2 regions of the Dickeya sp. CFBP 2040 genome follow, and region 2 is predicted to be linked to the other one. Evidence: predicted binding sites of a transcription regulator. Region 2 holds the regulator's gene; the other holds the start of a gene.
What was found. The regulator CRP, encoded in region 2, controls carbon source genes, mostly activating them, when cyclic AMP is high. The targets are predictions, from matches to a motif close to ATGTGANNNNNNTCACAT.

Region 1: the regulator CRP is predicted to act here: its motif matches at 2,725-2,742, upstream of Dpoa2040_RS12275 (PTS sugar transporter subunit IIC).

The regions. Positions count from the first base shown of each region.
Region 1 is NZ_JAAVXH010000087.1:113,891-121,997, reverse strand. It holds gene lysA (diaminopimelate decarboxylase) at 1-1,167, shown strand, start outside; gene Dpoa2040_RS12285 (LacI family DNA-binding transcriptional regulator) at 1,192-2,202, opposite strand; gene Dpoa2040_RS12280 (PTS lactose/cellobiose transporter subunit IIA) at 2,333-2,659, opposite strand; gene Dpoa2040_RS12275 (PTS sugar transporter subunit IIC) at 2,894-4,234, shown strand; gene Dpoa2040_RS12270 (glycoside hydrolase family 1 protein) at 4,297-5,733, shown strand; gene Dpoa2040_RS12265 (PTS sugar transporter subunit IIB) at 5,742-6,059, shown strand; gene Dpoa2040_RS12260 (FCD domain-containing protein) at 6,173-6,940, shown strand; gene Dpoa2040_RS12255 (GNAT family N-acetyltransferase) at 6,944-7,417, shown strand; gene galR (HTH-type transcriptional regulator GalR) at 7,935-8,107, opposite strand, start outside.
Region 2 is NZ_JAAVXH010000096.1:20,341-28,447, reverse strand. It holds gene pelB (pectate lyase PelB) at 1-1,085, opposite strand, end outside; partial or broken gene Dpoa2040_RS14710 (peptidase S8) at 1,822-2,028, shown strand; gene Dpoa2040_RS14705 (aminodeoxychorismate synthase component II) at 2,215-2,790, shown strand; gene Dpoa2040_RS14700 (aspartate aminotransferase family protein) at 2,924-4,147, shown strand; gene crp (cAMP-activated global transcriptional regulator CRP) at 4,245-4,877, opposite strand; gene Dpoa2040_RS14690 (OsmC family protein) at 5,204-5,611, shown strand; gene Dpoa2040_RS14685 (phosphoribulokinase) at 5,675-6,544, opposite strand; gene Dpoa2040_RS14680 (YheU family protein) at 6,694-6,930, opposite strand; gene Dpoa2040_RS14675 (hydrolase) at 6,927-7,937, opposite strand; gene Dpoa2040_RS14670 (LysE family translocator) at 8,080-8,107, shown strand, end outside.

The DNA of each region.
Region 1 (8,107 bases), on a different contig from region 2:
GCTGATACCATCATTGAGCGTATCGGTCAGTTGCGCCAGTTCGATACCATCCGCTTCGCGCAGAAAGCCTGTTCTAACCTGCATATTTTAAAGCTGATGCGCCAGCAGGGCGTGAAGGTGGATTCGGTATCGCTGGGAGAGATCGAACGCGCACTGGCAGCCGGTTTTGAGCCGGGTACTGACGCACATGAGATCGTATTTACCGCCGATGTGCTGGATGACGCCACGCTGCAACGGGTGCACGCACTGAACATTCCGGTAAATGCCGGTTCCATCGACATGTTGCATCAACTGGGCGAGCGCTCGCCGGGTCACCCGGTGTGGTTGCGTATTAATCCGGGATTTGGTCACGGTCACAGCCAGAAGACCAACACCGGCGGCGAAAACAGCAAACACGGTATCTGGTATGCCGATTTGCCGCAGGCGCTGGAAGCATTGAGTCGTTACCACCTGAAATTGGTTGGTATCCATATGCATATTGGCTCCGGCGTTGATTACGGGCATCTGGAGCAGGTATGCGATGCGATGGTGCAGCAGGTGCTGGCGGTGGGGCAGGATCTGGCGGCGATTTCCGCGGGTGGTGGGTTGTCTATTCCGTATCGCCATGGTGGTGAGCGCATTGATACCCAGCATTATTATGGCTTGTGGAACCGGGCGCGGGAGCAGATTGCTGCTCATCTGGGTCACCCGGTGACGCTGGAAATCGAACCGGGGCGTTTTCTGGTGGCGGAGTCCGGCGTGCTGGTGGCGCAGGTGCGTGCGGTGAAAGACATGGGCAGCCGTCATTTTGTGCTGGTGGACGCCGGGTTCAGCGACCTGATGCGCCCGGCGATGTACGGCAGTTACCATCACATTACCCTGTTGCCGGGCGATGGGCGCGACCTGAGCCAGTCAGCGTTGCGTGACACCGTGGTCGCCGGGCCGCTGTGCGAATCCGGCGATGTGTTTACCCAGCAGGCCGGTGGGGGCGTGGAAACGCTGGCGTTGCCAGCGGCGCAGGTGGGCGATTATCTGGTGTTCCATGATACCGGCGCCTACGGTGCTTCGATGTCTTCCAACTACAACAGCCGCCCGTTAATCGCTGAAGTGCTGTTTGAGCAGGGGCAGCCGCGGTTGATTCGCCGCCGCCAGACGCTGGACGAACTGCTGGCGCTGGAGCGGGTGTAACCGTAACCGCCGCCAGGTGCTGCTTCAGTGCGCGTAGGGGCCTTTTGTCACCGATGCGCGCTGTTTCAACTCGCCGGTAAATGGGGCGATGGGCTGGACGGGATTGCCCTCGCTCAGTTTTAGTGCCTGCGTGATAGCGGCGCTGGTCATCTCTTCAATCGGTAAATACACCGTAGATAGCGCCGGGCTGAGATAAGGGGCGCTGGGGATGTCGTCAAAGCCGAACAGCGATACATCTTGCGGCAACTGCTTGCCCGCTTCGAGCAGCGCTTTCATCGCACCGATGCACATATCGTCGTTGCTGACGAAGATCGCAGAGAAATCGACGCCATGCGCCAGCAGTTCACGTACCGCCTGATAACCGCCGGACACCAGATTGTCGCCGTTGATCACCCGCAGCGGATCATAAGCAATATGATGGTGATCCAGTGCCTGCCGATAACCTGCCAGACGTGCATGGGCGGTTGGGGTATTGATTGGCCCGGTGATGCAGGCAATGTCGCGGTGCCCTTGCTGTACCAGATAGTCAATCAACTGAAACACCGCCTGCTGTTGTTCAAACCAGACACAACGGTCTGGTGCCATTGGCAGGTGACGGTTGATGACGACGATAGGCACTCTGGATTGTTCCAGCAGCGACATCAGGGCGGCGTCGGACATGTGGCGGGTGTAGAGCACGATGGCGTCGCAACGGCGATCAATCAGTAGCTGCACCGCCTGCTGCTCGTCTTCCGGCGTATCGTGACCGTCGGTCACGATCAGGTGTTTGCCGCTGGTTTCAGCGCGTTCCGCCGCACGGCGCAGCAAGCGGCCAAAATAGGGACCGTCGAAATTGGATACCACCAGCCCAAGGCTATTTGAGCTGCGTTGTGCCAGCGAGCGCGCCAGAAAGTTGGGGCGATAGCCCAGTTCTTCCATCGCCCTGAATACGGCATCTCGTGTGCTTTGTTTCACCTGGCCTGTACCATTCAGCACCCGTGATACCGTTGCTTTGGATACGCCAGCATGATTTGCCACATCAAGCATGGTTATCATCGTTTGTCCCTTCCCTGTTTTACCGAAGTCTTTCACAGAGTTGTTATCAATTCTGCTCACATACTAGCATACGGGAACGGTGTCAGTGGCGCGGGCGCAGAATATTACCGTCTTTCAGCCGTGGTGTGAGTCAGGCTGACGGGCGGCCACACAGCTCCTTGCGCAGCAGCACCAGTTCTTCAGCCAGATCCCGGCATAGCATCGCGGTCATCAGATGATCCTGTGCGTGTACCATAATCAGGTTAACCGGCACTTTGCCTTCGCCTTCATCCAGCCCGATCAACCGGGTTTGGATCAGATGAGCTGCTTTTGCGGCTTCCTGCGAGGCCAGCAACTGCGCCTCGGCTTGCGACCAGTCCTGCGCTCGTGCGGCCTGAATCGCCATCATGGCGCAGGAACGCGCTTCGCCGGCGTTGATCAGCAGTTCCATCACGGTTTGTTCCATATCCAGTTCCATCAAACTGTCCTCTTGGTATGCCAGATTTGCTGGTGTACATGCTATTGGAATTCCAATATTGGCCTGTGAGAACAATGTCACAGAAAAATTATTCGTTTGTTTTATTTTTTGGTATGCCAAACGCGAAAGCGCTGAACCTGACGTCTATTCTTCCGCGCGTAACGGCCACTACGGGGGCGATAGCCTCTGATAACAACAACCCCTGACATGCCGGTAAATCAAAGAGGTGGAGTTATGTCATTCAAGGATCAGGCCATCGATGCATTGGGATCGTTTGCCAACCAGTTCAATAGTCTGAGATACATCATGGCGATCAAAGCCTCGTTTATCACGCTGATGCCGGTGATCATCGTGGGGGCGTTCTCTGTGCTGATCTCCAACATGGTGCTGGACCCCAGGAACGGGCTGGCGAGTTTCGCCCTGTTTTCATTTCTGGCGCCGCTCAAGCCGATTATGAGCGGTATTAACTATGCCACGCTGAATTTTCTCACCATTGGCGCGGTGTTCCTGATTGGCATTGAGCTTGGGAAAATCAACGGCTCCCGCAGCCTGTTTCCTGGCCTGCTGGCGGTGATCTGTTTTATTTCCATCACCCCTACCACCATCGATATGGTGATCAACGGCCAGACGTTGCCGGTGAAAGACGTGCTGGCGCGCCAGTTCTCCGATACCAAAAGCCTGTTTCTCGGCATGTTTATCGCCATTGCCTCGGTGGAAATCTATTCGAAGCTGGAATCGGTAGAACGACTGCGTATCAAGATGCCGGACAGCGTGCCACCGAATGTGTCAGCGTCGTTTTCGGCGTTGATCCCGGCGATCATCACCGTCACGCTGGTGGCGACCTTCGGGTTTACCTTCCAGAACGTGACCGGTATGTACCTGTATGACGCCATCTACAAAGTGGTGCAGCAGCCGTTGGAATCCGTGGTGCAGAGCCTGCCGGGGCTATTGATCCTGATGTTTGTAGCGCAGTTGTTCTGGGTTATCGGCATCCATGGCAACCAGATGATCAAGCCAATCCGTGAGCCGCTGCTGTTGGGGGCGATTGCGGTGAACATGACCGCGTTTGAGCAGGGGTACGAGGTGCCGAACATTATCACCATGCCGTTCTGGGATGTGTACATGAGTATCGGCGGGTCCGGGTTGACTATCGGCTTGTTGCTGGCGGTGATGATCGCCTCTAAACGCCGAGAGATGAAAGAGATTGCCAAAATCTCCTTTGGCCCGTGCGTGTTCAACATTAATGAACCGGTGATTTTTGGTATGCCGATCATGCTCAACCCGATTCTGGCGATCCCGTTCATTATCACGCCGCTGGTTACCGGCACCATCGGTTACTTCGCCACCAGCATGGGTTTTGCCGGCAAAGCGGTGGTGATGGTGCCCTGGACCACGCCGCCGATTATCAACGCCTGGCTGTCCACCGCCGGTTCCATGGGCGCGGTGGCAACGCAGGTGGTCTGCATCATTGTCGCCACCCTGATTTATCTGCCGTTCGTCAACGTCGCATCTCGCCGTGCCGAGCAGGCGCAGCGGGAAGCGGAGGCCGGGCAGGTCAGTGAAGCGAAGCATTAGCGAAGTGAAGAACTGAGCAACGTGAAAAACGAAGCGAATCGAAAAACGCAAGGGAGACAGGCATGAGCAAGGTATCAATCACCCTGCCTGAGGGCTTTATTCTGGGGGCGGCGGCATCCGCCTGGCAGACCGAGGGGTGGTCAGGCAAGAAGAATGGGCAGGATTCCTATCTGGACCTGTGGTACCAGCGTGATCGTCAGGTATGGCACAACGGCTACGGCCCGGCGGTCGCCACCGACTTCTATAACCGCTACCGCGAAGACGTGGCACTGATGAAACAGACTGGGCTGACGCACTTTCGCACCTCCATCAACTGGTCGCGCTTTATGCTGGACTATGAAAACGGCGTGGTGGATGAGGAGTACGCCGCTTATATCGATAACCTGATTGACGAACTGCGCCGTCAGGGCATCGAACCGATGCTGTGTCTGGAACACTATGAGTTGCCAGCGGTGCTGTTTGAGAAGTATCAGGGCTGGTCGTCGAAGCAGGTGGTGGAGTGGTTCGTGCAGTACGCCGACGCGGTGTTCGCCCGTTATGCCGGCAAGGTCAAACGCTGGTTCACCTTTAACGAACCGATTGTGGTGCAAACCCGCGTCTATCTGGACGCGGTGCGCTACCCCTACCAGCAGGACACCGGCGTCTGGATGCAGTGGAACCACCACAAGAATCTGGCAACCGCCAACGTGGTGCAACTGTTCCGCGACAAAGGTTATCACCAGCAGGGCGGCAGCATCGGGGTGATCCTCAATCCTGAGGTCACCTATCCGCGCTCCCGCGCTGTACACGATGTGGAAGCAGCAAGGCTGTATGACCTGTTCTACAACCGGGTATTTTTGGACCCGGCGCTGAAGGGCGAATACCCGGCGGAATTACTGGCGCTGCTGGAAAAGCATCAGGTGAACTGGGATTACAACGCCGACGAGCTGGCGATTATCCGCGCCAACACCGTGGACGAGGTCGGGATCAATCTCTACTACCCGCACCGGGTCAAAGCGCCCAGTCGGGCCTGGAACAGCAACACGCCGTTCCATCCAGCCTGCTACTACGAGCATTTTGAGTTGCCTGGCCGCCGCATGAATAAGTCCCGTGGTTGGGAGATCAATCCCCGCATTATTTACGACATGGCGATGCGCCTGAAGGATGACTACGGCAACGTGCCCTGGTTTGTGTCGGAAAACGGCATGGGGATCGAAAACGAAGGCCAGTTCAAAGACCGCCACGGCGTGATACAGGACGACTACCGTATCGCGTTTATCGCCGAGCACCTTTACTGGACGCTGAAGGCGCGTGAAGACGGTGCCAACTGTCTGGGTTACATGCTGTGGGCGTTTACCGACAACGTCTCGCCGATGAACGCGTTTAAGAACCGTTATGGCCTGATTGAAATCGATTTGGAGCATGACCGGCAGCGGCGGCCTAAGAAATCGGCAGGTTGGTTCCGTCAGGTGCGAGACAGCGGCGTGCTGGCATTCGAACTGGACGATGAAGATAAATAGGGGGAAAGATGAAACGGATTGTACTGGCCTGCTCGGCAGGCATGTCTACCTCGCTGGTGGTGACTAAAATGGAAAAAGAAGCGGCTGCACGTGGCATGGAATATCAGATTTACGCCATTCCTGAACAGAACCTGCGGGATGAATTACAGACTTATGGCGACGATATCATTGCGGTGCTACTGGGACCACAGGTGCGCTTCAAACTGGCGGAAAACAAAAAGCTGACCGACGAGTACCACATCCCCATCGCGGTGATAGACCCGGTAGCCTACGGCACCTTGAACGGTGCAAAGGTACTCGATCAGGCGCTGAGTTTGGTAAACTGAATTTCTGATTGCTGTAGTGTATGGCCGGGGGCCGGATTTCCCGGCCATGCGGTTCTCCGGCCCAACGTCGGTACGGCAGCGATGTTCAATTCTTGGCCGTTCAGGGTGACATTGTGGCAAAGGTTGTGGTTCTACAAGAAAGAAAGCAATACCAGGAGATAGGGTGTGACCTGCGGGAGAAAATCCAGCAGGGGGAGTACCCGGTTGGGGCGCGTCTTCCGCCGGAGCGGAATATTGCAGAAACCTACGGTGTGAGCCGTACCATCGTGCGTGAAGCGTTGCTGATGCTGGAACTGGAAGGCACGGTGGATATTCGTCAGGGTTCTGGCGTCTATGTGCTGCGCGTGCCGTCGGTGGAGGAGCCGTCCCCTAATGCGCAAAACCGCATCGGTGCGTTTGAAATGTTGCAGGCGCGTCAATTGCTGGAAAGCAATATCGCCGCGTTTGCCGCGCGCATGGCGACCCGCAATGATATTGATATCCTGCGGCGCACGCTGGAACAGGAGCAGGCGGCTATCGCCGCTAATGATTACCGCAGCGACTTCGATAAAATTTTTCATCTGCAGGTGGCGGGTGCTACCCAAAATCAGATGTTGCTGGAAACCGTCAGCAATATCTGGTCCTGCCGGGATGAAAGCCCTATCTGGCAGCAGCTTTACAGCCATGTCGGCAACCATGGTTACCGGCTGAAATGGCTGGCGGACCATCAGACGATACTGGCGGCGCTGCGTCGTCGTGATGTCAGCGGGTCGTATCAGGCGATGTGGCAGCATCTGGAAAACGTTAAAACCACTCTGATGGAGATTTCCGACGCACAAGCGCCGGAGTTTGACGGCTATCTGTTCGATTCAGTGCCGATTTTTCAGGGAAAACTGGTCTGACGTATGACGATGATGGAAATTAAGCCAACCATTGGCTTTCTGGCGGATTATCCGCATTGTGAGGCGCAGGTCATCGATTGGCTGTGGCAGGCGTTTGGCGACGGGCTGAGTCGGGATTTTTTTGCCAGCATAGTCCATCACAGCATGGATAAAAACGCGCTGCCGCTGACGTTTGTGGCGCTGGAGGGCGACCAACTGGTGGGCACGGTCGGGTTGTGGCGCTGCGATTTGATAAGCCGTCAGGATTTAACCCCGTGGCTGGCGGCGCTGTATGTAGACGAGCGCTACCGCGACCGTGGTCTGGGCGCCGAACTTCAGCGTTTTGTCATCGAATTCAGCCGTGATTGCGGTTTTGACTCTCTCTACCTGTACGCTGGTTTCAGCGGTTACTACGAACGTCACGGCTGGCGTTACATCGGCGATGCGCCGGATTACCCCGATAAAACCGTGCGGCTGTACCACCGCTCATTAAGTTAATCCGAGTGGTTTGCGGAGCTATCAGCAAGCAGATTAAGGTTCAGGTAATCGGTTTATCGGCGTCAAAAACTGTGCTGAGACGAACGGCTTCGCCGGGTGAGCCGCATGGACGCGGCGAAAGCCCGTGCCGCGCAGGACAAAAACGCCGGGAGCGTTTTTGAACAGCGTTGACGCTGGCCCGTAGGGCGAGCCCCAGGAATGGGGCGAGTAACCGCGTCACGGGCGGCCCGAACAGCGAAGACGAGCGTCGAAGGCACCGCGTTAGCGGCACACCATTTTGCAACGCAAAATGGAACAGCGCTTGCGCTGGCCCGCAAGGGTGAACCCGTCAGGGTTCATAATTTAGCCGCTAGCCAGTGGTCAAGGAGAGGTGGCGCTTGCACCTCTCCTTGTCGTGCGTGCGATGAAATAGCAAAGAAACGACACGGTTTATCCCGCACGAAACCATTCACCAACCAGACATAAATCCATTATTAGTGAGACAATGCGGCTGTTTGTTAACAGCCCTGACGCACCATTAGTGCCCATTATTCAAACTGGCGACGGAATGCCGTCGAATCAACGTGGGATTGAACAGGTTGATGGCATTGGGCAATGGCGTGTCGTTGGCCAGCGCCAGCGCAATTTGCGCTGCCTGCGTCGCCATGGCGGTAATCGGATAACGGATGGTGGTCAGTCGCGGGCGCAGGT
Region 2 (8,107 bases):
ACACCAGCATAGCTGGCCAGTTTGTCCTTCACGCATTGTGCGCTAACCGGGCTATAGCTGTAAGGCACAGTCGGGTAGGTGCCGGTCGAGGTCCAGCTGTCGGCGTTCCGATACTCTTTGGTATCTGCCGTCCAGGTGATGTTGTAGGTAGCGAAATCAGCGGGTTTGGTGATGTTGTTGTTCTTCAGCACCCAGGTGCCGAAGTTACTGCCGTCATAACGGGACGTCACCGGGCTTACCGCATTTTCGAACCAGTTGTTTTCGATCAGCGCTTTACCATTCTGACGTACGTTCAGACCGGAACTGGTCACGTTGGTGTACAGGTTGTTATACGCGTGGACGTTACCACCGCGTTGCAACGGCAGACGGGCGTTGACGTCGTTGTAAATGTTGTGGTGGTAAGTGATGTTGCGTTCAGCGCTGTCAGAAGAGCTAAAACCAGCCAAACCCACTTTTTTCACGCCGTGGATGTAGTTGTAGGAGATGGTGACGTAAGTCGCACCTTTCTTGATGTCAAAGGCGGATTCGAAGGTGGTGTCGCCGTCTTTGGTGCCGTCGCACTCGTGGTTGGCGGCAAACAGTTCGTTATGGTCCAGCCAGACGTTCGGCGAGTTGTCGATACGGAACATGTCGCCATCCTGAGCACCGCCCGGCAGATAGCCGATACGCATGTTGCGCACCACGACGTCGGAAGAGTTCACAATCCAGATACCGAAGTTAGCGGAAGAACCATTGGCGCCGATAATGGTTAACCCTTTGGTGAAGTCTTTGATTTCCACACCGCGGGCGTCTTTGCTCCACTGACCGCAGATGTTGGCGGCAGCTGCATTGATCAGGCTGTCTTCGTTACCGGTGTAGGTAATCACCAGCGGATAGGCCCCACCTTTAACTTTCTTGCCTTTGGCGTCAACTTTGGCTGCTTCAACGATATCAATAATATCCTGCATCGAGGTAGCCGTTTTCTTTACGGCGCCCGTGACATCACCACCGTCAGTTTTGGTATAACCACCGGTATCGGCAGCCAGACTGGATTGACAGAAGGCCAGCAGCAGACCGGCGGCAATCGGAGTAATGAATGATTTCATGAGTCGTGTTCCTGTTTTTTGAAAAAATGTGAAATGGGCATTTATCGTTCCACATGCCCTTACTTATGGTTGATGCGATAGGGATATACCCATCTGTTTCATGTTGACGGGGCATAACGGCCTTTCAGTCACACGAATTATTCAAAGGATGGATAAGTAAAACCGAATAGCATGAATCAACCTGCGCTCAGTTTTAGCTCAAAAATTGGACATTTCAATAGTTGAAATGGTATTTCATTATTAGTATCGGTTATGTTTTCTCGTATTTTGACAGGAATCACTTTTTGTGGTCTGAGTTCCGACCTGTTGCTTATAGCTTTTGGAAATTAAAAAAATTAATTATTCGATTAATGTGAAATGCCATGCCATATTGAATTGATCGTCGGGTTATTTAGTCCGAACTAAAAAAGATCGGACAGGTGGTCCGTTCGGTAGCGACCATATCTGTATGGATGTTATTGTTTTGTTTATGTTATAAGCTATATCTCCTCCCTCTGCCATGATCTGACGGCTCAGTGTTCACTGAGGCGCAGCATAATTCCCTGTCTCCGTAGTGGTGGATGATAGATATTTTTTAATAAATAAAATTAATGTTTATTGGTGGGTAAACGTAATATTTGTGTGTAAATTGGATAGTGCAATAATTGGAACTACGTTTCAAAATATGGATTTGCATTTTTTAATGGTGTTGAGCCGATTTTGGTCGGTGCGGGTCGGTAACCGAAAAGGGAGATGATTGTTTAGAAAATCTTTTGCTGAAGGATTATTCCTGAACAAGATTAGCGCGACACTCAGCCCGGTAAGCTATCCGGAATCCGATTGCTGGGACCTGGTGCTGGAGTTCTTCAATCCGAAAGAACACCTCGCACTGCTGCACGCCAATTTGTATCGTTACACCGTTGACGTCAGCAACGTCATGCCGTTCATCATCGGTACGCTATGATCGAGTTTTCTGTTACTGATACCGCGTCATTTATTTACTTTCTGTTCCGGTTGTTTCAGCCTCGTGTCTGGACAACCGCCTCCCAACTCTTCAGACTCAGCGTCAGTATTCACGCGACATCATGCGCCATTAGACTTGATGTTGGCGACGATCATAACGTCAATTCATCTGCTGATAGATAAAGACATGCTGCTGATTATCGATAACTATGACTCCTTTACCTACAACCTGTACCAGTATTTTTGTGAGTTGGGGGCGAAGGTGCTGGTCAGGCGTAATGATACGCTGACGCTGGCGGACATCGAGCGGTTATCGCCGCAGCGGCTGGTGATTTCCCCCGGCCCTTGTACGCCGGACGACGCCGGGATTTCGCTGGCGGCCATCCGCCATTTTGCCGGTCAACTGCCGATTCTGGGCGTGTGTCTGGGACATCAGGCGTTGGGGCAGGCGTTTGGCGCACGGGTGGTGCGCGCCCGTCAGGTGATGCACGGCAAAACCTCGCCGGTGCGGCATACCGGTTGCGGTGTGTTCGCCGGGCTGGCAGACCCGCTGACCGTCACCCGCTATCACTCGCTGATTCTGGAAAAGAATACGCTACCCGATTGTTTTGAGGTGACCGCCTGGACCGGAACCGACGAGGTGGTCGATGAGATAATGGGGGTGCGTCATCGCACATTGCCGCTGGAAGGCGTACAGTTCCACCCGGAGAGCATTCTCAGCCAGCAGGGGCATCAACTGCTGAAAAATTTCCTTTATTTATAATCAGATAGCGGACTCAAATCTGGGCATATCAGATTAACGATTGCCTATTTTTGATTTTTTATGCATATTTATTGATTATATTTTCACTTAAGATCTTCACTCCACACTACGGGATATGACAACGGGGCAGCAAATGGCGACAGAGAAAGCAGCAGTAACACGGGATACTTACGATAAGGTAATTCTTCCGGTTTATGCACCCGCGCAGTTTGTGCCGGTAAAAGGCAAAGGGAGCCGTGTCTGGGATCAGCAGGGCAAAGAATATATCGATTTTTCCGGCGGCATCGCGGTAACGGCGCTGGGGCATTGCCATCCGGCACTGGTGGCGGCGTTGAAAGAACAGGGTGAAACCCTGTGGCACACCAGCAACGTATTCACCAACGAGCCAGCGCTGCGTCTGGCTACCAAACTGATCAATGCCACCTTTGCCGACCGCGTATTTTTCGCCAACTCCGGCGCGGAAGCTAATGAAGCGGCGTTCAAACTGGCACGGCATTACGCCATTACCCGCCATAGCCCGTACAAAACCAAAATCATTTCGTTTTACCAATCGTTTCATGGCCGTACGCTGTTTACCGTATCTGTCGGCGGTCAGCCGAAATACGCCGATGGCTTCGGCCCGAAACCGGCGGATATCGTGCATGTGCCGTTCAACGATCTGGATGCGGTAAAAGCGGTGATGGACGATCACACCTGCGCAGTGGTGCTGGAGCCGATTCAGGGCGAAGGCGGCATCACGCCAGCTACGCCAGCTTTCCTCAACGGTGTGCGCGAACTGTGCGACCAGTATCAGGCGCTGCTGGTGTTTGATGAAGTGCAGTGTGGTATGGGCCGCAGCGGTAAACTGTTCTCTTATATGCATTACGGCATCACGCCAGACATTTTGACCACCGCTAAAGCGCTGGGCGGCGGTTTCCCGATTAGCGCGATGCTGACCACGGAAGAGATTGCATCAGTGATGGCGGTCGGTACGCATGGCACGACTTACGGTGGCAATCCGCTGGCCTGTGCGGTGGCGGAAGCGGCGCTGGATGTGATCAATACGCCGGAAGTGCTGTCCGGCGTGATGGATCGCCACGCGCGCTTTGTGTCCGCGCTGGAGCAGATCAACACACAGTACGATATTTTCGATGAAATCCGCGGCATGGGGCTGTTACTGGGCGCACAACTGAAACCGGTCTGGCATGGCCGCGCCCGTGACTTCCTGGCGGCATCGGCGGAACTGGGGTTGATGATTCTGGTGGCGGGGCCGGACGTCATCCGTTTTGTGCCGTCGCTGGTGATTACCCCGGAAGAGATCGATCAGGGAATGGCGCTGTTTGCAAAAGCGGTAGCGCAGGTGGTGAAGGGCGCGTAATCGCTGTTGCCTTCGACTGAAACGACTGAACCGACTGAAACGAAAAGAGCGTGCCATGGCACGCTCTTTTCAATCCAACAATCCAACTGATGATAAATCAGCGAGTGCCGTACACGACGATGGTTTTACCGTGTGCGGAGATCAAGTTCTGATCTTCCAGCATCTTCAGGATACGACCCACCGTTTCGCGGGAACAGCCAACAATTTGGCCGATTTCCTGACGGGTGATCTTGATCTGCATACCATCCGGGTGAGTCATGGCGTCCGGCTGTTTAGCCAAATTGAGCAGAGTTTGTGCGATACGACCGGTTACGTCGAGGAACGCCAGATTGCCGACTTTCTGCGAAGTCACCTGCAAGCGCCGCGCCATCTGCGAGGACAACCGCATCAGAATATCCGGGTTGACCTGAATGAGCTGGCGGAATTTTTTATAAGAAATCTCAGCGACTTCGCAGGCTGTTTTTGCCCGAACCCACGCACTGCGTTCCTGTCCGTCTTCGAATAAGCCAAGTTCTCCAATAAAATCGCCTTGATTCAGATAAGACAGAATCATTTCCTTGCCTTCTTCATCCTTGATCAGCACGGCAACCGAGCCTTTCACGATGTAGTAAAGCGTCTCTGCTTTTTCACCCTGATGAATCAGGGTGCTCTTCGATGGGTACTTGTGAATGTGGCAATGAGAAAGGAACCATTCGAGAGTCGGGTCTGTTTGCGGTTTGCCGAGAACCATTCGCTGTTATCCTCTGTTGTTAATTCACTGCGCAAATCACAGGGCTCAGAGTTCCCTGTACGGCGTGATAACATAGTTATAATTCAATTCCGTCCTGGCGGAATGACGTCAGGAAATATACTGAGGCTGTCTATCAGATGACGCCAGCAAGCCGGTGGCAGGTCAGGCAGAGACGCAATACACATCGGCTTACGCTTTTGTTTGTAACACAGGTTGAGAGTAGTGTCTCGTGTTGTCTCGCTTCAGCATGATTAAGCTCTGATTATCAGGCTTTTTTATACATAAGCGGTGTAAAATTTCAAAAATAATTGATTGAGGACAAAATTATGCAGGCTCGGGTGAAATGGGTTGAAGGGTTAACGTTTCTTGGCGAGTCCGCTTCCGGGCATCAACTGCTGATGGATGGCAACGCTGGTGATAAAGCGCCCAGTCCGATGGAAATGGTGCTGATGGCAGCAGGTGGATGTAGCGCCATTGATGTGGTGTCTATTCTGCAAAAAGGTCGTCATGATGTGGCAGACTGCGAGGTTCGCCTGACCTCGGAACGTCGTGAAGAAGCGCCGCGCCTGTTCACTGCCATCAATCTGCACTTTATCGTTACCGGCAAAGGATTGAACGATAAGGTTGTCGAACGTGCGGTGTCGTTGTCGGCTGAAAAATACTGCTCTGTGGCGCTGATGTTGGAAAAAGCGGTTAAGGTAACCCACAGTCATGAAGTGATCGCGCTTGATTAACGGGCCGGCACGCGGCGGCGAGTCTTTCACTTAACCGCCGCACCGCTTAATCCGTCGCATCGCTTAATCAATGTGATTGCCTTCCATTAGCCGCTGCACCAGTGGCGTCATGATAAGCTCCATCGCCAGCCCCATTTTACCGCCCGGCACCACCAGCGTATTGATGTGAGAAATGAACGAGCCCTGCAACATCGCCAGCAGGTAGGGGTAGTCAATATGGTCCAGGCCCTGAAAGTGGATCACCACAAAACTTTCGTCCATCGACGGAATGGCTTTGGCGGCAAACGGGTTAGAGGTATCTACCGTTGGCACGCGCTGGAAGTTGATGTGGGTACGAGAAAACTGTGGGGTGATATGGGTGATGTAATCTTCCATCGACCGCACAACGGAATCCATGACCGCTTCGCGGGAGTGGCCGCGTTCGTTGATATCACGCACCAGCTTCTGAATCCACTCCAGGTTGACTATCGGCACCACGCCGACCAGCAGATCAACGTGCTGCGCCACATTATGCTGAGCAGTCACCACGCCGCCATGTAGCCCCTCGTAGAACAACAGGTCGGTCGGCTCTGGTATTGGTTCCCAAGGGGTAAAGGTGCCTGGGACCTGATTGTAGGGAATGGCTTCGTCGTAAGTGTGCAGGTATTTGCGGGTCTGCCCGGTGCCACTACGACCGTATTCGATAAAGGTGTTTTCCAGTTGGCAGAAGTCATTGGCTTCCGGCCCAAAATAACTGATGTGACGCCCCAGGTCCCGTGCCTTGCGGATCGCCATATCCATTTCCGGTCGGGTATAGCGGTGATAACTGTCGCCATCCACCAGCGCGGCGCGAAGATTCAATTGCTGGAAGATTTTACGAAACGCCAGACTGGTAGTTGTGGTCCCTGCACCGCTGGAGCCGGTGACCGCGATAATCGGATGTTGGTGCGACATGGTGTGTAACCTCCGGTGAATTGGTGTGTAACTTCCGGTGAATGGGACAATCTCCGGCGACGGATGCCAACTCTGGTCAGAGATATTTGATCATTGTTAGCATGTTTATACCGCAGTGACACGCCAATTTACGTTTTCAAACGATTGATTCAGGGGTGATATCGTTCACCGCCGCTGAGCTGACGGCGGGGCATGATATTGACGGTTTCATGCAATTCCGACCACACCAGCACCACCTCGCCTTGCTCCAGTTGCTGGCGTACCTCCGCCACTTTGTCTTCCAGCGTGCATTCCTGCTCGCCATAGTCGGTGCCTTCACGCAAGATGAACGATTCAATCAGATTTTGCAGTGTTTCCGCTGCCAGTTCTTGCCAGGGAATGATCATCGTTTTAGCTCCCGGTTTTTTTCCAGATAGGTGCTCAGCCAGTCAGGAACGCACTGTTCAAGCCAGAGGTGTGGTTTGCGCCAGGTGCCGCCGACGAAACCGACATGGCCGCCGTGTTCCGTCAGGTAATAATGAATATTGTCCGGCAACTGCGAGATGTCCGGTATCGCCTCCGGTGTCATAAAGGGGTCGTCTTTGGCGTGAACCACCAGCAATGGCCGGCGAATCTCCGCCAGCTTCGGTAATGCGCTACTGCGCCGGTAATAATCCGTTGCATCGGCAAAACCGTGCAGTTTTGAGGTGATAAGTTCATCAAACTCCCGCAGTCGATGTACCTGACGTAACCGTTCGGCGGAGATTGGCAGGCTGTCAGGGTAGATCGCCAGCTTGCGTAACGCGCTGCGGCGTAGACAGTTAAGCAGATAGAACTGATAGATGCGCGAGAAGCCTAGTTCCAGTCGAACACTACAGGATTCCATCATCAAGGGGGCGGAAACTACCGCCGCCGCATCCAACGGGCTGGATTCCCCCTGACGCGCCAGCAGGCAGGCCAGCATATTGCCACCCAGAGAAATCCCTACGGCTACCGTGGGCGCCGGGCCTAACGTCTGATGTAGCCAATGCACAAAATAGTGTGCGTCTTCGGTTTCGCTGGCGTGATAAGAGCGCGCCATACGATTGGGTTGCCCGCCGCAACCGCGAAAGTGCATCACTACCGTGAGCCAGCCGCGTTGCTGGCAGGCCGCCATCATGCCGTGAGCGTAAGGGCTGTGGAAGCTGCCTTCCAGTCCGTGGAACAGCACCACGCGCGGCTTGTGACGTGCCGCTATGGGGTCTTCGCTCCAGGCCAGCTCAACGAAATCGCCATCCGGCAGGGTCAGTGTTTGCCAGTGCGGCTGGAGTGCCGGGCGGCGGCGTAACAGACGCGGCAGCATGGTTTGCAGATGAGGGTTACTGCCCCCCGTCAGGGGCTGGAACGGCAGGTGGTGGTGTGAAATCCGGTTCATAAACAGTGTGGCGCTCAATTTGTCATGGTGAAACAACGTCCCTGATAAGGGCGTGCCGGGTGAAAAACTTGTCTATGCTGTGGTGCGCTGTTAGCTTGATGGTTTCATGCCAAATTGATACCTGTTAAAGGATTGCCGTTTCATGGAGCACGCCAGTCTGTTTCTTTCAA